3 regions of the Neorhizobium tomejilense genome follow, and region 2 is predicted to be linked to each of the others. Evidence: riboswitches for the same ligand, from Rfam matches in the RefSeq annotation. Region 2 holds a riboswitch; each other region holds the start of a gene.
What was found. Region 2 has a riboswitch for cobalamin ahead of ACSQ3G_RS02125 (aromatic ring-hydroxylating oxygenase subunit alpha). Riboswitches for the same ligand answer to the same signal wherever they lie in the genome.
Positions count from the first base shown of each region.

Region 1: it holds a riboswitch for cobalamin, as region 2 does, so the genes downstream of both, ACSQ3G_RS19525 (CbtB domain-containing protein) here and ACSQ3G_RS02125 (aromatic ring-hydroxylating oxygenase subunit alpha) in region 2, are expected to answer to the same signal.
Region 3: it holds a riboswitch for cobalamin, as region 2 does, so the genes downstream of both, ACSQ3G_RS31455 ((2Fe-2S) ferredoxin domain-containing protein) here and ACSQ3G_RS02125 (aromatic ring-hydroxylating oxygenase subunit alpha) in region 2, are expected to answer to the same signal.

Region 1 covers NZ_CAXUSO020000001.1:3,958,033-3,964,587, reverse strand. The annotation lists gene cobN (cobaltochelatase subunit CobN) at 1-1,596, opposite strand, end outside; gene cobW (cobalamin biosynthesis protein CobW) at 1,614-2,651, opposite strand; gene ACSQ3G_RS19530 (DUF1636 family protein) at 2,648-3,058, opposite strand; cobalamin riboswitch at 3,164-3,403, opposite strand; cobalamin riboswitch at 3,463-3,691, shown strand; gene ACSQ3G_RS19525 (CbtB domain-containing protein) at 3,729-3,905, shown strand; gene ACSQ3G_RS19520 (CbtA family protein) at 3,919-4,680, shown strand; gene cobO (cob(I)yrinic acid a,c-diamide adenosyltransferase) at 4,677-5,291, shown strand; gene ACSQ3G_RS19510 (cobyric acid synthase) at 5,294-6,555, shown strand, end outside.
Region 2 covers NZ_CAXUSO020000001.1:431,859-438,413, reverse strand. The annotation lists gene ACSQ3G_RS02140 (transporter) at 1-987, shown strand, start outside; gene ACSQ3G_RS02135 (BA14K family protein) at 1,055-1,507, opposite strand; gene ACSQ3G_RS02130 (BA14K family protein) at 1,701-2,123, opposite strand; gene ACSQ3G_RS02125 (aromatic ring-hydroxylating oxygenase subunit alpha) at 2,232-3,476, opposite strand; cobalamin riboswitch at 3,578-3,809, opposite strand; gene ACSQ3G_RS02120 (DUF6656 family protein) at 3,975-4,589, shown strand; gene ACSQ3G_RS02115 (L-threonylcarbamoyladenylate synthase) at 4,623-5,600, shown strand; gene ACSQ3G_RS02110 (FAD-binding oxidoreductase) at 5,628-6,555, shown strand, end outside.
Region 3 covers NZ_CAXUSO020000002.1:1,832,180-1,838,734, reverse strand. The annotation lists gene ACSQ3G_RS31470 (ABC transporter permease) at 1-735, opposite strand, end outside; gene ACSQ3G_RS31465 (ABC transporter permease) at 735-1,649, opposite strand; gene ACSQ3G_RS31460 (ABC transporter substrate-binding protein) at 1,658-3,154, opposite strand; gene ACSQ3G_RS31455 ((2Fe-2S) ferredoxin domain-containing protein) at 3,151-3,960, opposite strand; cobalamin riboswitch at 4,058-4,251, opposite strand; gene aztD (zinc metallochaperone AztD) at 4,300-5,538, opposite strand; gene ACSQ3G_RS31445 (substrate-binding domain-containing protein) at 5,869-6,555, shown strand, end outside.

The DNA.
Region 1 (6,555 bases), 3.5 Mb from region 2:
CTTGCCCGGCAGCCATTCGAGCGTCCCGTGGGCGCCGACATGGACGATCGCATGCGCGCCAAGCGTCTCGCGCATCCATTGACCGAAGGCGATCAGCGCGTGGCGCGGGGGCAGGTCCGGGCTGTGATAGTCGGCGCGGCGATCGGCGTTGCGGCCGCGATCGGGGGCGAGCGCGACGGTGACATTGCCAAAGCTCGCGGTGCGGAAACGGAAAATGCCGTCCCTGAAGTCTTCGTCGGCTTCTGCCCCGCCCCACGCCGCCTCTACAACGGGCAGGGGATCGTAGGCGGCGCGTGGGTGGCCGGTGGATTTGTCATCCAGGCGGTCAAGAAGGTCACGCGGGGTCTCGGGGATATCCGAAATATGATAGCCGGCTACCGACAGTTCGTGTAGCATCCCGAGCACGCTTTGCGGCACGTCCAGGCCGACGGCATAACCGGTGCGTCCGGGCGCGCTCGGATAATCCGGCATGAGGATGACGATCTTGCGCTCGGGCCGTGACGTGGTTTTCAGCCGGAGGAAGGCGGCGATACGGTCGACGACCTGTTCGACCCGGTCCGGCTCCGGCCGGTTGACGAGGTTGGCGGAGCTTTCGCCTGCCTTGAAGGAGATCGCGCCGGCAAGAATGCGCCCGTCGAGCTCCGGCAGGACGACGTGCATAGCGAGGTCGGCGGGGTTGAGGCCGCGCCGGCTCTCCGTCCAGCCATCGCGGCGGGTCGTGGCAACGACGATCTGGAAGACCGGCACGCCGGTGCGGTCGAAAATCGTTTCGCCGTTGCCGTCCGTGCCGCTGGCAAAGGCGGTGGTGGAAAGGATGGCCGCAGATTTCAGGTCAGAGATCGCCTGTTCGACGAAGGCCAGTGCATCCGGCTCCTTCAGTCCGCCGACGAAGATAGGCACCGGTGCAAAACCGCGCTTTTTGAGCGCTTCGAACAGCGCGTCGATCGGCGCTGCGTCATTCGCAAGCAGCATGGAGCGGTAGAACAGGATCGGCAGGCGCGGCGCATCCGGCGCAAAGCGGGTCAGCAGGTCGTTGATCTCGACAATGCCTTTTCCGGGTGCGTAATAACCGGCCTTCGGCACCGGGGCCGCCTGCGACAGCGGTTCCGTTTTGCCCTCGGCCAGCGTCGTCAGCAACCTCGCCAGAAGCCGCATATTGGCCGGACCGCCCTCGCGAAAGCAGCTCAGGATGCCGGCGATCCGGTCTTCCGAAACGGTCGAGGCCGCGATCAGTCGCTCGTCGCGGATGCTGCATTCGCCGGGCAGCAGCGCCAGCGCGATCTTTTTCCGCTTCGCCATGCGCGAAAGCTCCTCAACGCCGTAGGACCAGCGATCGAAACCGCCGAGAATGCGCACGAGGATGATCTTGGCGTGGGCCGCCGTCTTCTCGACCCACAGATCGACGGACATCGGATGGCGCAGGTCGGAAAGACTGGTCAGCCGCAGGCTCGGCAAATTCGAACCCCAGACGGCGGAAAGGCCGTTCAGGTCGCTGCCGGAAAAGGACAGCACCACCACGTCGGCCGGCGACTGATTGAGGTCGACCGGTTCGATGAGGTCGTCAAGCGACGACGATGTGGTGGCGAGTATGTGCATCCTTCCCTCGGGCCTACTTATGCGGCCAGCATCCTTTCGATCGCGGCGCGGTCGATGCCTTTTTCGCCGATCACGACAAGGCGGCTTGTCCGCGCTTCGCCGGGTGCCCAGGCGCGGTCGAAATAGTGGTTCACGCGCGATCCTACCGCCTGAACCTGCAGGCGCATCGGCTTGTTCGCGACTTCCACGAAGCCTTTTATGCGCAGCACGTTTTCCGCCTCCGCCGTCGCGGAAATGCGTGCGGCGAGCTGTTCGGCGTCGGCGACTGCGGCCAGATCGACGACGAAGCTGTCGAAATCGTCGTGATCGTGGTCGAGTTCGTCGTCGTGATGGGTCTTGCGGTTTTCGATATCGTCCTCGACGGCGAGGCCGAGGCCGATCAGCACTGCCGGATCGATGGCGCCGTTGGCGGCCGAGACGATTTTCACGGCACGTGGCAGATGGGCGGACACGCGATCCCTGGCGGTCGCAAGGCCGGCGGCATCCAGGAGGTCGCTCTTGGTGAGCACGATCATGTCGGCACAGGCCACCTGGTCCTCGAACACTTCCTCGACCGGATCGTCATGGTCGATCGAACCGTCCGCGTTGCGCTGCGCTTCCAGCGCCTCGTGATCGTCGGCGACGCGACCTTCGGCGAGTGCCAGTCCATCGACCACGGCAATCACGGCGTCCACCGTCACTCGCGCCTTGACGTCAGGCCACTGGAAGGCCTGGACGAGGGGCTTCGGCAACGCGAGGCCCGAGGTTTCGATGAGGATGTGATCGACGCGGGGTTCGATGGCCAGGATCCGGTCGATCGCCGGCACGAAATCGTCCGCCACGGTGCAGCAGATACAGCCGTTGGCAAGCTCGATGATGTTGTCCTCCGGGCAGCTTTCGATGCCGCAGCCCTTCAGCACGTCGCCGTCTATGCCGACATCGCCGAATTCGTTGACGATGATTGCCAGCCGCTTGCCCTTCAGGTTTTCGATCAGGTTGCGGATCAGCGTGGTCTTGCCGGCGCCTAAGAACCCGGTAACGACGGTGCAGGGAACGCGGTCGAACGAAACGCTCATGATGGCATGTCCTCGTGGTGATGAAAGGGTGGAATACGGGCCGTCATGCCCTTGCCGCGCAGGCAGGTCGGGCGGCCGCGAAGGGGAAGGAAGCCGCGCTCGTCCTCGGCCAGCATCATCGCGCCGGTGACGATGTCCTCGACATTGTCGAGCGAGAGATGGCCGAAGACATAGGACCAGCCGCTCTTGTGGTTGAAGGCGGCGCTCGGGCTTTTTTCGCAACTGGCAAGGCAGGTGACCGGCTTGACCGCGAGCGGCTTGCCGTTTGCTGCCTCGCGCAGCGCCGCGATTAGTGCGATGCCGGGCCGGATTTCGCCGTCGGACGCGTCACGGCAATTGGTGCAGACGAAAATCGTCACATCTGCCGGGCCGGCGGTTGCCGGATCATCTGGTCGGTGGTCACTCATCGGTCAGCCGCGTTCCCGCCGGGGTCGAAAATCGGGGCGCGGAGCAGAAGGTCGAAACCCCTCTGCGGTGATCGAGAACTTCCTCCGGAGCACCCCGCCCGGTGAAGCAAAATTAATCGGACGGCAGGTCTCCTGGCTCGCGGGTCGTCGCCATTTGCCTGCCTTCCCAGGATACCGTTGGCCGGATTTCCCAGTGGCTTGACGGCCAAATGGCCGTTTTAGGCAATGGCTCGCCGCCTACAGTTGCGGGGGCAGCCGCGGCATTGATCCTGAAAAAGGGATCGCACCGCATTCTCTCTTAGCCCTCCCCGTTGCCGGAAAGGGACCATCTCCTTTCAAGTAAGCCCGGTCGCAGGCCCATGTCAATGCGTCGCAAAGGCGATTGCCGTGACGCCGAATTCGTCTATAGTGACCGAGCCTATGGTGCCCGAAAGGGTTTTAGAGGGAATGCGGTGCGACGGATTTCTGCCGTCCAACCCGCGGCTGCCCCCGCAACTGTAAGCGGAAAGTCTTCGACCAAAACGGCCGTGCGGCCGTCAAGCCACTGGGAAATCCGGCCAACGGGATCCTGGGAAGGCGGGAGAAGGCGTCCGATCCGCGAGCCAGGAGACCTGCCAGAGGCGGCAAAGAACGTGAACGGCCCTCGGGTGGAGGGCGAAAGGACGAGACCATGGTTACGAATTCTGCTGCAGCTGCAGTCAGCCTCTCCGCTTCGAAAATCATTCCCCTCAGCATGACGGCCCTGCTCGGCCTGTTCATCGTCGGCTTTGTCGGTTTCTCGCATCTGGAAGTCGTCCATAACGCCGCGCATGACACGCGCCACTCGCTCGCCTTTCCCTGCCACTGAGGAGTTCTCCCCAATGTCGTTGTTTCGCAACATCGTCTTCACGGCGGTGATCGCCGGGCTTTTGTCCGGACTGCTGCTGACCGTGATGCAGAGCTTCTCCACCGTGCCGCTGATCCTGCAGGCGGAAGTGTTCGAGAATGCCGCGCCCGAGGCAGGCCACAGCCATGATGCTGCGCCGGCCGCAGGTGCCACGGCATCGGCCGCCGAGCATCACCACGGCGACGAAGCGTGGGCTCCCGCCGACGGCTTCGAGCGTTTCATCTATACTGCTGCCGCCGACATGCTGTCGGCTATCGGTTTTGCCCTTGTCCTGGTTGCCGCTTCGGAAGCGTTCGGCGGCTTCAAGGGCTGGCGCGGCGGCCTGATGTTCGGCATTGCCGGCTTCCTCGCCGTCATCCTCGCGCCCGGCCTTGGCCTGCCGCCGGAACTGCCCGGCATGCCGGCTGCGGAACTCGGCCCGCGCCAGATCTGGTGGGTCTCGACGGCGGTCTGCACGGCAATGGGTCTCGGCCTGCTCGCCTATACCCGCTCGGCCGTGTTCGCAGCGCTTGCGATCGTGCTGCTGATCGCCCCGCATCTGGTCGGCGCGCCGCTGCCGCCAAGCCATGAAACGGCGGTCCCGATGGATCTCCATGCCCGCTTCGTCAACGCCGTCTATGCCACCAACCTGGTGTTCTGGGCCGTGCTCGGTGCGCTTACCGGTGTGGTCCGCGAACGATTCCGGGCCGGCGAGGAAGCTTCTGCCGGATCCCCGGCGAAGCTCGCTTCCCGGTGAAGGAGATCGACGAGGCGTCCGTCGAGCGTCACCGCGCCAAGATGGCGAACCGCAAGGCGGTGCAGGATGCGGAAGTGGCCGAGAAGACCCAGGAAAAGGGTCTTCTCATCGTCCATACCGGCTCGGGCAAGGGTAAATCCACCGCCGCTTTCGGCCTGGCGCTGCGCATGCTCGGCAACAACCGCCGGGTCGGCGTCGTGCAGTTTATCAAGGGCGCCTGGTCGACGGGGGAGCAGCCGGCGCTTGCCGTCTTCGGTGACCGCGTCGTCTGGCACACGATGGGCGAGGGTTTCACCTGGGAAACCCAAGACCTGAAGCGTGACGTTGCTGCGGCGGAGAAGGCCTGGGAAAAGGCGCTCGAGCTGATGGCGGACGAGACGATCGGGCTCGTCATCCTCGACGAACTCAACATCGCACTTCGTTATGACTATCTCGATCTCGACAAGATCGTCGCGGCGCTCCAGGCGCGACGGCCGGACCTGCATGTGGTCGTTACCGGCCGCAATGCCAAGCCTGCGTTGATCGAGGCGGCCGACATGGTCACCGAGATGACGCTGGTCAAACATCACTTCAAGGCGGGCGTGAAGGCCCAGGCCGGCATCGAGTTTTAGCCATGGTTCGGGTCAAGCCAGCTCGGGCGCTGATGTTTCAGGGAACGGGCTCGGATGTGGGCAAGTCGCTGGTGGTGGCCGGCCTTGCCCGCGCCTTTACGCTGCGCGGCCTGAAGATCATGCCGTTCAAGCCGCAGAACATGTCGAACAATGCCGCGGTCACCGCGGATGGCGGCGAAATCGGCCGGGCGCAGGCGCTGCAGGCGCGTGCCGCCGGCGCACCGCTCAGCGTCCACATGAACCCGGTGCTCCTGAAGCCGCAGAGCGAGGTGGGTGCGCAGGTCGTGGTGCAAGGCAGGGTCGAAGGCAATGCCAAGGCCGCCGAGTATCAGATGCTCAAACGGACGCTGATGCCGCGGGTTCTCGAAAGTTTCGGGCTTCTTCGCAATCAGGCCGATCTGGTGTTGATCGAAGGTGCCGGCAGCGCCTCGGAAATCAATCTTCGCCAGAACGACATCGCCAATATGGGGTTCGCGCGGGCCGCCGGCGTGCCGGTGGTGCTGATCGGCGATATCGACCGCGGCGGGGTGATCGCCAGCCTTGCCGGCACTAGGTTGGTGCTCGATCCCGAAGATGCGGCAATGATCCGGGGCTTTATCGTCAATCGGTTTCGGGGCGACCCAGCCCTGTTCGCAGACGGCATGCGGATGATTGGGGAACTCACGGGCTGGCATTCGGTCGGGCTGTTGCCGCATTTTGCCGATGCGGCCCGGCTGCCGGCGGAAGATGCGCTTGGCCTCAATGCACCTTCTGTGCGGAAGGCTGGCGCGAAGATCAGGATCGCGGTGCCGATCCTGCCGCATGTCTCCAATTTCGACGATCTCGATCCGCTGGAAGCGGAGCCGGATGTCGATCTCATTCGGATCCGGCCGGGACAGGTCATTCCCGGCGATTGCGATCTCGTGCTGCTGGTCGGTTCGAAGGCGACGATATCCGATCTCCGGGCGCTGAAGGCGGCCGGTTTCGACGTGGATATTGCAGCGCATGTCCGCCGCGGCGGGCGAGTTTTGGGCCTTTGCGGCGGCTATCAGATGCTTGGCAAAACGATTTCTGATCCGGACGGAACGGAAGGACCACCCGGCTCGATCGAAGGTCTTGGCCTATTGGATGTCGAAACGGTTCTTTCCGGCGATAAACGGCTGGAGGCCGTCTCAGGCGAAAGCTTCGACGGAATTTCCCTGTCGGGCTATGAAATGCATATCGGACGGACGTCGGGCGTGGATTGCCAATGCCCGTTCTCGATCGTCGGCGGCAACCCGGAAGG
Region 2 (6,555 bases):
ATGAACCCCGCTGTCCCAGGCCTCGTCTGGGCCTATCGCTTCCATCCGGGATCGGCGCCCTGCACCCGGTTGCCGCTCGATGCGGCGCGTAGCGATCTCGATGTCGGCGACGGTTTCCTGTGGCTGCATCTCAACCTCGCCGACAGCCGGGTCAACGCCTTCCTGGAGAGCTTCCCAGGCCTGACACCGCCGGCTCTCGCCGCACTCACCACCCACGACACGCACGCCGCCGTGACGCTCGACGAGCAGCTCGTCTATGGCACCCTGGTCGATTTCCAGCGGGAATTCGACAGCGAGACACGCAATATCGGCTGGCTGCATTTCTTCGTCTCGGACAGGATCATCATCACCACCCGCCTGCAGCCCCTGCGCTCGATCGACCGGGTGCGGGCGGCGATCGAAAAGAACGCCTCGCGCTATAAAAAGCCGATCGACGTGTTCGAGACGCTGGTCGCCGAGTTCCAGCGCACGCTGATCGTGCTGGTGATGGAGCTCACCGAGGAAATGAACATCATCGAGGATTTCGTCTACGACAACACGCCGCGCGATGAACGCCGTCGGCTGGCGCCGATCAGGCGGACGGTGGTCAGGCTACACCGGCACCTGAGAACGGTGCTGACGCTGCTGCGGCGCGCAGCGGCGACCGACGACGACGAGATGCCCCCCGGTTTCGACGACGCCGCCTCGCGGCTAATCGGTCGGCTGGAGGCGGCGGACCACGACGTCTACGCGCTGCAGGAGCGGGCGCGACTGCTGCACGAGGAAATCGACTCGAAGCTCTCCTCCGAGACCAACCGCCACCTCTACATCCTGTCGCTGATGACCGCCTTCCTGCTCCCGCCGACCTTGGTCACCGGCTTTTTCGGAATGAACACCTCGTCGCTACCCTTCGAGGGAGGCTCCGGCGGAACGGCCTATGCCTTCGGCTTGATCGGCATTTCGGTGCTTGCCGCCTGGTGGCTGTTGAAGCGCACCGGCATTCTCTGACCGCCGGACAAACGAAACCCGCCCGGGTTCGATACCGGACGGGTGGGGTAGTGCCTGCCGGGCGCTCTTAGAAATAAGGCGAATAGCAGGTCTGGCGCCGACCGTAGTTCGGCTGGAACGAGTTCGAATAGGCGTCGTAGGAACGGTAGCGATCGGCGCACCATTCGTAGTGGCGCGGATTGATGTCGTCGCCGCCGCCATAGGCCGGAGCCGGCTCAGCATAACGCGGCTGGGAGGCAATGGCGCCGCCGATCAGGGCGCCGGCACCGAATGCCGCCAGCGGGAACCAGTAGCCGTTATGGCGGCGATAACCCGGACGGTAGTCGCGATAACCGCGATGCCCGCCATACCAGCCGCCGCCATGGCGACGGTACTGCACGAGGGTCACGTCGGTGTCGGCGCTGGTTTCGATCCCGGCGGCCGGAGCGGACGGCAGCGGCATCGCCTGAGCCGGCATCAGAGAGCCGGCGAGAACGGCAGCGGAGATGCCCGCAACCGCGATCTTCTTCAAAAGAGTCATGTTAGGTCCCCAGATCCCTTGTCTATGTTTCAATTTTCGACAGCCAATTATTTCAGTATGCAGTGAATTTCAATTTTGCCGCAACCTTAGGAAGTTCATCCTGAATGCGCCATTAACGTGCGCCGCGACGAAGCAAGCCCGGCCGCTGGCATATGCCGCGACCGGGCTTGGCGTAGAGGTGGCCAACGCTTGCTTATCTGTAAGGCGAGATGCAGCGTACCCGCACGCCGGCGCGCGGCGCATAGGTATCGTCCCAGGCCCGATAGCTGCGATAACGGCTTTCACACCAGGCGACGTGACGGCTCGAATAACCGCCCCGGTCGGCCTGTATGGCACCACCGATGATGGCACCGGCGCCGAACGCGGCGAGCGGGAACCAGAACCCGTTGTAATAACGGTAGCCGGGCCGGCGATCGCGATAACCGCGGTGGCCGCGATACCAGCCATAGCGGTCACGCCGGAAGTCGCGACGGTACTGGACATTGGTGATATCCCCGGCGGCCGAAATGCCTGACGGTGGAGCCGGCATCTGAATGGCCTGCGCTGGCACAAGCCCGGCAAAGGTGGTCGCGATGGCAACCGCCGCCGCAGTCAGACGTAGACGAAAGGCGTTCATGCGGTGTGTTTCCTCATTCTGATTTTTAATCAGAAAACAACGCCAGACGCAGGTTTCGGTTCCTGAAGACGTACCCGGCACCGATCACCGCAGATCACGAATTGGCGATCAGGCGACGATCGAGAGTTGCGCCTGGTCGCCCTGCAGCCGGTTGACCATGAAGTTCGAATACCATTCGACGAACTGCATGACGCCGCCTTCGTGGAGTGGCGAATAGGGACCCGGCTCATAAGCGGGCGAGCGGATGCCGAAGGCGTTTTCCTCGACGATCTGGCGGTCCTGGTCGTTGGTCATGTTCCAGACATGGGTCAGTTCTTCGAGATTGTAGTCGACGCCCTCGACCGCATCCTTGTGGACCAGCCATTTTGTGGTGACCGCCGTTTCCTCCGGCCCCAGCGGGGTGACGCGGAACGAAATCGCATGGTCGCCGAGAATGTGGTTCCAGCTGCTCGGATAGTGGAAGAGCAGCATGGTGCCGATCGAGTTGATCGTCACGTCCTCGGAGAGTTTGCGCTGCACGGCGTTGCGGCCGCTCATCGTATAACTCTCGGCATCCTCGATCAGCGGCATGCGCGCGACGCGGAACTGGCCGGTTTCGTCCATGCGGAACTCGCTCGGCAACCCAGCCTCCTCGCAACGCTGCCAATGGGCGGCGATGACCGGATCGTCCTTGGCACCCTGGACGCCGGTCGCGGTGGGCGATTCCGGATAGGTGCGGCAGAGCTCCGGATGGTTGGCGGCGCAGTGGTAGCACTCGCGGTTGTTTTCCCAGACGAGCTTCCAATTGCCCTTCTCGATGATCGTCGACTGGTGCGCGACCTTGGCTTCCGAGAGGCGGTGCGGCGCCATATAGGGCTCGATCGCCGCGCGGACCGGCGCGAAATCCGGTGCCTCGTTGGCAAGGCAGATGAAGATAAAGCCGGCGACGCTTTCGCAATGGACCTTCTTCATGCTGAACTGGGTCTTGTCGAAGTCCTGGCCCATCTGGCGGCCGACCAAAAGCGAGCCGTCCAGCTCGTAGGTCCATTGATGGTAGGGACAGACGAGCCGGACCGCCGAGCCGTGCTCCTTGGTGCAGACGCGGCTTCCGCGATGACGGCAGGTATTGTGCAGCGCCCGGATCTGGTTGTCGCGGCCGCGCACGACGACGACCGGATAATCGCCGATCTGCAGGGTGAAATAGGCTCCGGCTTTCGGCAGTTCGCAATCATGTCCGACGAACAGCCAGTCGCGATACCAGATCATTTCCAGATCGAGCTTGAAATAGGCGGGATCGGTATAGAAGGGCTGTTCGAGGCTGAAGCCTTCACGGCGGTTCTTGAGCTGCCGCAGGGCCTGATTGCGAATTTCCATATTATCTTCCTCGTCAATGTGGACAGCGGAAGGACATGGAAATGCCGGCCGGCCTCAAGGCCCACCCAACACCCTGTCCCGAACGCCCGCCGCGTCCGGTCGTCATTTTTGATCCCGAGGCTGGTTTCCGGGCTCAGGAGCTTGTCCCTTGTGGGACCGGCTCGGCGCCTTCCCGGGCGGCCCTTGCGGCTCTTTCCCAGTGGCTTATGCCGTGCCTTATTGCTCCACCACCGTTGCGGGGGCAGCGCCGGATTAGGGTTTCTAAAGACCCCTGCCGGCTTCCCAATTCTCCGCCTTCCCTAGTTAGGCGGCACCTCAAGATCGAGGCGGATATAATCATCGAGCGAGCGTGTCGCATAGGCGACATTGCGACATCGGCAACCGCGTTGGCGACAGCGGCGAAACGGCCCAGAATGCAACACTCCAGCCCCGCGAAAGCGAAACCTGTCATTAAGGGATAAGCCATAAAATCCCGGCGTGAATGGGAGCGATGCCACCGTGCAGGCCAAGGGAAAGATCCGTTATTACAAAGCTCCTCCACCAACGCCTCCGGCGCCGGTGGTTGTGAAGACTGCATCCCATTCGGAATTCCTCCGGACGGGGCGCAGCTCCCGCTACAATCCGGTCTGGCTGCCGGAAGAGCGCCGCTATCTCACCCATAACGAAGTCGCCGAGCGCACGGGCAAAAGGCTCGAGGCAGCCGGGGAGACGAGCCACAACCGGATCAACTCCTTCCATCGCTCGATCAAGTTTCCGAAGATCATCTTCCACCACACGCTCGATGAACGTCCGCATCTCGGCTATTGCCATGTCACTGCGGCAAGGACGTTTCTTCCACGCGGCGTCCCCGTGAGCTGGTCGTTCTATATCGCCAACTTCTTCTCCAAGATCGGCGAGGAAGAAACGTTCTTCGAGCATATAAGCCCGGCCAATTCGCGCATGTATTTTGCCGTTGCGGTCGAACGCGAGGCGGGTCAGCCGCTGCAGATCAACCGCACGATCCGCAAGAACGGCCTTCTGTTCCAGACCAATGATCCGATGGAAGCCATCAAGAACGTGCTGATGCTCGGCACTTCCAACGAAATGCTCCGCGAGATCATCAAAAAGCTTTGAAGACGCCCGGGTCCGCGTTATTGACGGGCGGATATGACGGCTCAAATCATCGACATCACCCGGGATCGTGACGGCGCGCTTCGTCAAGCCTGCACCGTCCTTGGCGACGGCTTGCCCGTGGCGATCCCGACCGAGACGGTCTATGGACTTGCGGCCGACGCCACCAATCCCGCCGCCATCACCCGCATCTACGAGACCAAGGGCCGGCCGCGCTTCAACCCGCTGATCTGCCACATGTCGGATCTCGACATGGCCGAGCGCTATGCCGACTTCGATCCGATCTCGCGCAGGCTTGCCGAAGCCTTCTGGCCAGGCCCCCTCACCCTGATCCTTCCGCTGAAGCCCGAGAGCGGCATTCATGCGCTGGCGACGGCCGGGCTCGATACGATCGGCATCCGGCTTCCCAAGGGCTTCGCTTCCGAGCTCATCCGCGCCTTCGGCAAGCCACTCGCGGCCCCCAGCGCCAATACGTCCGGCAAGGTGAGCCCGACCAGCGCGCGCCACGTGGCCGACGACCTGGGCGAGAAGCTGGCGTTGATCATCGACGGCGGTGCGGCTCCGGTCGGTGTCGAATCGACCATCGTTCGCGTCGAGAACGGTATGATCCGGCTGCTGAGACCGGGCGGGGTAGCCGCGGAAGAGATCGAGAAGGCAACCGGTCTTGCAGTGATCCGGCCTGAGGGACCGGCGGCGATCATCGAGGCTCCGGGCATGCTGGCCTCTCATTATGCGCCCGGTGCAGCGGTGAGGCTCAACGCCGACCATGTCGAGGCCGGCGAAGCATTGATCCGGCTCGGTTCCGCTCCGGTGAAGGGAATGGAACTCGCCGCGGCGGTTTTTGACCTGAGCCCGTCCGGTGACCTTGCGCAAGCGGCGGCAAATCTGTTCGATTATCTGAAGCGCGCCGACGCCACCGGTGCCGCCAGCATCGCCGTCACGCCCATTCCCGACCATGGGCTCGGCGAGGCGATCAACGACCGGCTGGCGAGGGCGGCCGCCCCGCGGGAATAAGACGGGGCTAAAGAGGAGGAGACGCCGATGGACATTTCAGGGCCGAACCCAGAGCTTCTCGACCGCTTCGCGGCGATCGTCGGTGAGAACCACGTCCTGCGCGACGCGAACGATCTTGCGCAGCATCTCGTCGAGGGCCGCGGGCTCTACAAGGGTTCTTCGCCTATGCTCCTGAAGCCGGGCTTGGTGGAGGAAGTGTCGGCGATCCTGAAGCTTGCAAGCGAGACCGGCACGCCGATCGTGCCGCAGACCGGCAATACCGGCCTCGTCGGGGGGCAGACGCCACGCACCGGCGGCAGCGACCTGATCGTCTCGCTCGAACGGATGAACCGCATCCGCGACGTCGATCCGGTCGCCAACGTGCTGGTCGCCGACGGCGGCGCCATCCTTGCCGACGTCCAGAAGGCGGCGGAAGCCGTCGACCGGCTGTTTCCCCTGTCGCTCGGTTCGGAAGGCTCCTGCCGCATCGGCGGCAATCTTTCCACCAATGCCGGCGGCACCGCCGTGCTGGCCTATGGCAATACCCGCCAGCTCTGCCTCGGGCTCGAAGTGGTGCTGCCGACAGGCGAGATCTGGGACGGCCTGCGCCGGCTCAAGAAGGACAATACCGGCTACGACCTGCGCGACCTCTTCATCGGCGCGGAAGGCACGCTCGGCATCATCACCGGCGCGGTGCTGAAACTCTTCCCGCAGCCGGTCGGGCACCAGGTCGCACTTGCCGGCCTCAACTCGCCGGCAGACGCGCTAAAACTCTTCGAGCGAGCCTCGAACCTCTGCGGCACGGCGCTGACCGGTTTCGAGCTGATGCCGCGCATCGGCATCGAATTCGTGGCCCGGCATATAGAGGGCGTGCGCGATCCGCTCTCCGAGCCGCATCCGTGGTATGCGCTGATCGACATCTCGACTTCGGATTCCGCCGAGACGGCCAGTTCCATGGTGCAGTCGCTGCTCGAAC
Region 3 (6,555 bases), on a different contig from region 2:
AAGCAAGACGGTGACCAGGGCGATCGCGGCGCCTGGCCAGATCATCAGCATTGGGTGGTCGAAAATGAACATGCGGTATTCAAACAGCATCGATCCCCAATCCGGTTTCGACGGATCGGCGCCGAGACCGATGAAGGCGAGCGAGGCATAGGCGACTGCCGCAAGTCCCGCCTGGTTGCCGACATAGGCGAACATCAGGGGCAGGGTGTTGGGCAGTAGATGCCGGGCGATCATCCGCAAGGGTGCAACGCCCAGGCTCCTCGCCGCCAGGATGAACGGCTGGCCAAGCACCCGCCGGCTCAGCGAATGCGCAAGCAGCGCATGCGGACCGATGCCGGCCAGACCCAGCGCCAGTCCGGCGCTGAGCGGCGAAAGGCCAAAAACCGCCGCTGCCGTCAGTGCGACGATGAGCGTCGGCACCATGACGAAGAACTCGCAGAAGCGCAGGATCACCGTTTCGCGCCAGCCGCCAAGGACGGCGGCGGCGGTGCCCAGCAGGGTGCCAGAGAAAAAACCGATGGCACCGACCGAGAGGACGACGCAGGCCGTCCGCCATCCGCCGGCCATGATGCGCGACAGAAGGTCGCGACCGAGATGATCGGTACCGAGCAGGTGGCTGGCGGTCATGCCGGAATGACGGGCAAGCATGTCCACCGCATCGGGGTCATGTGGCTGCCAAAAACCGCCGACGCAGAGAAAACCGGCGAGCGCCGCGAGCATGATCAGCCGGGGCATCAGGCGAGACGCGGATCGAGAAGGCGCATGGCGAGATTGGCGCCGGCATTCATCACAAGCATCCAGATGGCGATGACCATGACATAGGCCTGCAGCACCATCTGGTCGCGCGCCGCGATGCTCTGCACCAGGAACTGGCTGATGCCGGCAAGGCCGAAGAGGATTTCCATGGTCGCGGTGCTGCCGATCACCCAGCCGGCTTCGGAACGGACTGCCGACAGGAGGGCATAGAGCGCGCTGCGGTGGCTATGCCGCCAGAGAGCCTGCTTTTCCGACAGGCCCTTGGCAAGCGCCGTGCGGAAATGCGGCTGGCCGGCGGTCTCCTTCAGGTCGCGCCGATAGACGCGGGAGAGAACGGCAACCGAATGCAGCGCGATCAGCAGGACCGGCAGGACGATCGTGGTCCAATCATTGGCGAAGGGTCTGAGCCAGCGCAGCTGCACGCCGAGCACCCAGAGAAGAACAAGGCCAAGCCAGAAGGCCGGCACCGCCTGGACGAAGATCGACAGAGCCCGGCTCATCCGATCGGCAGTGCCCCCGGGATAGGCCGCCGCGAAAAACCCGAGCGGAACCGCCAGCACGATCGCCAGCGCCAGGCCGGCGAGACCGAGCGACAGCGAAACCGGCAACCGCTCGGCAAACTCGGCAAGCACCGGCTCTCCGGTCCGGAAGGAGCGGCCCCAGTCGCCGCTGAGGAAATCCGCCAGCCAATGCAGATACCTGACCGGCAGCGGCTGATCGAGCCCCCACTGCGCCCTCAACGCGGCGACGGTTTCCTCCGTCGCCGGCAGGTTCCAGACACGAATGGCGATCGCGACCGGATCGGCCGGCATCAAGGTGATGACCGAGAAAGAGGCGAGCGAAACCGCCAGCAACCCCGTTATCGATTGTATGCCGAACCGGGCCAGTCGCATCACGTGGCCTACTCCGCCTCGCCGATATCGGCGCGCAGGACGTGGTAGTCGGATCCCCACGGCTCGTAGTTCTTCAGCCGCTTCGACAGGCCGACATACCAGACGGGCGATACCAGGAAGGAGACGGGCGCATCGGCGAAGAGTTTCTGCTGGGCATCCAGCGCGATCGCCACCCGCTTTGCCGGATCACCCTCGGTCGCAAACCGGTCGAGGATCGCGTCGAAATCCGGCGAGGCATATTTCGCATAGTTCAGCGAAGCGCCGCTTCTCAGCATCGAGTTCAGGAAAAAGGCGGCGTCGCCGCTCGGGGCCGTGTGCTGCGCCCAGAGCGCGATGTCAAAGTCGCCGGCCGAAGCTACCTGCTGGATGTTCTCCACCACCTGCGTATCGACCCCGATGCCGATCTTGGCGAGTTCCGCCTTGACCACCGGCAGCATGGTGACGAGATCCGGGCGCTGCGGATAGGTGATGACCAGCAGGCGCAGCGGCGTGCCGCCCCTTTCGCGCATGCCGCCGCTGCCTCTTGCCCAGCCGGCTTCGTCGAGCAGCGCGCCAGCCCTGGCAAGATCGGTGGGGCGTGCCTCCCGGCCGGCAAAGGGGAAATAGGCGGCGTAGGCACCGGTCGCCGGTTCGCCGCCGTTGATCGCGGCTGCAAGCTCCTTGCGGTCGAAGGCCAGATCGATCGCCCGGCGCACCTTCACGTCAGCCATCAGCGGCCGGGCGGTATTGAAGAAAGCGAGATACTGGTACCCGACCGGGAACGACTTGATCGTCAGGTCCGGGTTGGTCTTGAGCCGGGTAACGACCTCCGACGGCAAGCCGAAAGCCATGTCGAGTTCGCCTGCTTCGAGCGCCAGCGTCAGGGTCTGGGCATCACCGAACTTGCGGAAATTGACCGGCGAACGCTGGTCGGCGCCAGCGAAATGCACGTTGGGCTCCAGCGTGATCGAGGCATCCGTCTTGAAGGCGGAGATCCGGTAAGGACCGCTGAAGACGGCATTGCCGGCCTCGGTGGGTTTGTAGGCAATCAGCGGCCATTCGGCGAAGAGTGCCTGAATGAACGGCACCGGCTTTTCGGTCGTCACCTTCAGCGTCAGGTCGTCGACCGCCTCGAAGCTCAGCTTGCCGCCGGTCGCGAGCGCCGCCTTGTTATTGGCGAACGTGGTATCGAAACCGGCTGCCAGTGCCCTGGCGGTGACGGGCGTGCCATCGGAGAACAGGCGGCCGGGTTTCAGGGTCACGGTCCAGGTCAGGTCTGCGACGCGCTCGGCCTTCGCGGCCAGCTCCGGCACGAGCTTGCCGTCCCGATCGACGGTGAAGAGGTTCTCGCCGACGCCATGGCTGACCAGCGCCCAGCCGTTCGACCCCTTGGCCGGGTCCGTGCCGCTGGTGATGTAGGTGGCTCCGACGCGAAGCGGCTCGCCTGCGAAGACAGTGCCTGCGGCGGCAAAGGTGGCGGCGGTGAACCAGGCGGCGGCCAAGCGCGATAGCGTCTGTGACGTCAATTCTCTCTCCTGTTGTTCTGTTCGGATGGGGTGCGAAGCCGCTGCTTGCGGCCCGTTGGGTGATAGGCGAAGTTCTCGACGATCCGGCCGCCAAGCAGGTGCTCGCCGACGATCCGGTCGATCGCATCTTCGGTGACGCCGCCGTAATAGGTGCCTTCCGGAAACACCTGCAGCACGGGCGCCAGACTGCAGGGACCGAGACAGGTGGATTTTGCGGTCATCGTGCCGTCGCCGGCAGCGCGCAATTTCTGCCGCTCCTGCTGGTTGCGCAGATGTCCCCAGATCACATCGGCTCCGGCCGCGTTGCAGGGGCCGCCCTGGCAGACGAGTGCGCGGCGTTTCTGGGCTGGCACGAGTGAACCTTCGATGACGGGTGGGTTTTCGGTTTTCGGGACATCCAGCTCCTCGGCCGTCTCCAGCAGCTCGCCGAGAAGCTGCGCCATCAGCGTGCTGGAGGCGATATCCCTGGCGATGGACAAGGCCGGCCAGGGGCGGCTGTCGGCGGCCTTCCAGCGTGTCAGCGATTTCGTCAGCCAGATATGAAAGCTCGGCTCCATGGGCAGGACGAGCGGCACGATGATGACGGTTTCGACATCCTCGTCGAGCAGATTGGACAGCGCTTGGCGCAGCGAGGGGGTTCCCTGCTCGGTAAAGGCGAACCGGACGATTCCGGCCCCGGTCATGCCGGCCGCAAGCTCCGCGAGCCGCTGCATTTCCAGATGCGGCGACGCCGCAAAGGCGGATTTGGCGATCAGGAGGACGGCGCGCCCGGATACGTTCTGGGAAGATAATCCCTGTGTTTTCACTGCCTTCGTCTCACTCAAGGAGGAGGCAGCAAAAATGAAGGTTGCGGCAGGCACGATGGCCCGACGGAACCGTCATTCCTGTGGCACACCCCGACCACGGAACTTCTATCGTCAGGCAGGTCTCCTGGCTTGCGGGTCAAAGCCTTCATCGTCCGTCTTCCCGGCATTGTTGCCAGTGACATGTTGGACGAACGGCTCACCGCTCACAGTTGCGGGACAGCTCCGGTTTTTACCGGATTCCCTCTTAGCTTCCATCGCGGGACGGAAGAACCTTGACGCCGCGAACTTACACTCCCTCTGCCGACTGTCAACAGCGCCGCTTCATGCAGAATCATCGCATCAATGCGATGCGCCGGAGCCACCGACGGCAACGATCGTAAAGGGTTTTCCTTCGACGGGAATCGTCCGGACCTCCTTCAGGCTTTCCGCATCGACAACGCGAACCAGCGAGTGCCGCGGATCGGCAATGACGATATGACCGTCCGCAACGGCAAGGCGCGGCCGCGGATCACGCCAATGGCCGTCCTTGCTGTAGGGCTCGGTGACCTTGACCTTGCGAGCGATCTCGCCCTTGATCACGTCCAGCACATGAAGATCGCCGTCCTCCGTCAGGATGTAGGCATTGCGCGGCGTTGCCGGGTCCAGCAGGAAGTCGACGCGGCGGGTGGGCAGGGCGATCAGCCGGAAATGCTCCTCGGCGTCCGGATCGATCAGGACGATTTTGTCTTCGCCGTAGTTGCCGAGGAAGAACTGCATCGCCTTGCCACCAAGCAAGGTCCCGGTGCTGCCCTTTGGCAGGTCCGCCGGGTAAGCGAGCATTTCCAGCTTCGGGCCATCAATGCCCCCCGGGCCGGCAACGAGAACGCCTTCCTTGCAACCGAAGGCAACCAGCCGGGCCGAGGTGGCCTCGCCGTGAAGATCGGTGCATTTCGCGACGTCACCGAGCTGCTTGCCCGCTTCATCGACGACGCGAAGGCCGACCCTCGGCGGCAGTTCGTCGGGCTTGGTTTGGATTTCAGTGTTCGGGACCGACACGAGCACGAAACGACCCATCGTTACCGCTACGCCGTGATGCGGCTTCGTCGTGTCGACTGTCTTCACGTCGGCCCTGCCTTCGAGAAGAGCTGTTTCGTCGATGATATCCGCCTTGCCGCCTCGATCGTAAAAGAGGACCGCATGGTCGTCATGCGGGACGACGTGGAAAGGACGCTTGCCTTCGAAAGTCACGGGCAGCAACCCGACCTCGGAAACCTCCAGATCCCGATGCTCCCCGTGATCGGAGAAATCGATGCCAGTCCTGATGACGTGCACGATGTCATGATCTGACTGGGTAGCGAATACGGTCTGGCCGGAGGCACTAGCGGTCAGGGCCGCGGGACCCTTGACGTCATAGCGGCCGAGTTCCTTGCCGTTCTCGAAGTTGATGGCACGCACGACGGGGTTCGTGTGATCGCCGACAAACAGGCGCCATGCCTCCTTCGTCTCATGATCTTCATCGGCAAACGCTCCGGACGCCGCGAAGATAAGACCTGATGCGACAGCAGCTAGCAGACGATTTGGAGTGAGGGACAAATTCATGAGGTTCCTTCCTTATTGTTTGAACTTTTCCGCGCCGAGTGGCTATCCAACACATGACCGGCCTACCGATTTACGGTTGTTTCGATCGCGAACTAAATTATGTTATATCGTTACATCCAATTGATGATTGTAATAACATTACATAAGCGACCGTTGTCAATCCCTGTGATGACGACATTTGCCTGTTTCACGCTCAAGGACTGCCTGGCGGCAGTCGGCCTTGCCGTTTGAGAAAAATCCGTCGTTGCTGACATAAAACTCTTACATATCGGGAGGAAATCTGCCGTTGGCGGGCCGTGGGACCTGCCGAACGGAAGAGGACCTTCTCCGATGACGACATTGCAGCAGGTGGCGACACGAGCCGGATGTTCGCTGGCGACGGCGAGCCGGGCGCTCAATCGCAACGGCAATGTCAGCGATCGCATGGCCCGCAGGGTCCGCCGCGCGGCGGCAGAGCTCGGTTACCGGCCGATCAATTCAGCGGCCGGCAGGCCCGGGCAACGGCCGATCGTCGGCGTGCTGATCCCCAGCATCACCAATCCCGTCTTCGCCTCGTCGCTTTCCAGCATCCAGAACCGCATGCTGGTTGCCGGCCATGGGGTGCTGATCGCCCAGTCGAACTACGACCCTGCACGCGAGGCGGACGCAGTCGCCTCGCTTCTCAACGACCGGCCGACCGGGCTGATCCTGACCGTCTGCGATCCCGCCACAAGCGTTGCCCTCACGTCCTCGCTGCCGCCAACCGTGCTTCTCAACAACATGCCGACCTCGCTGTTTCCCGCCGCCGTGACCGTGGACAATCGCGGTGCCGGCCGGGAGCTGACGCAGATGCTGATCGGTCTCGGCCATCGACGCATCCTGTTCGTCTCCGGAAATTTCGCGGCTTCCGACCGCGCGCGTCGCCGGCATGAGGGTTATCGCGATGCGATGATCAAGAATGGCGTTGAACCCTTGGAAGCGGTCGAGATTTCCTTCCTCGACGGCTACGACCAGCTCGATCTCAGCGCGGCGCTCGCG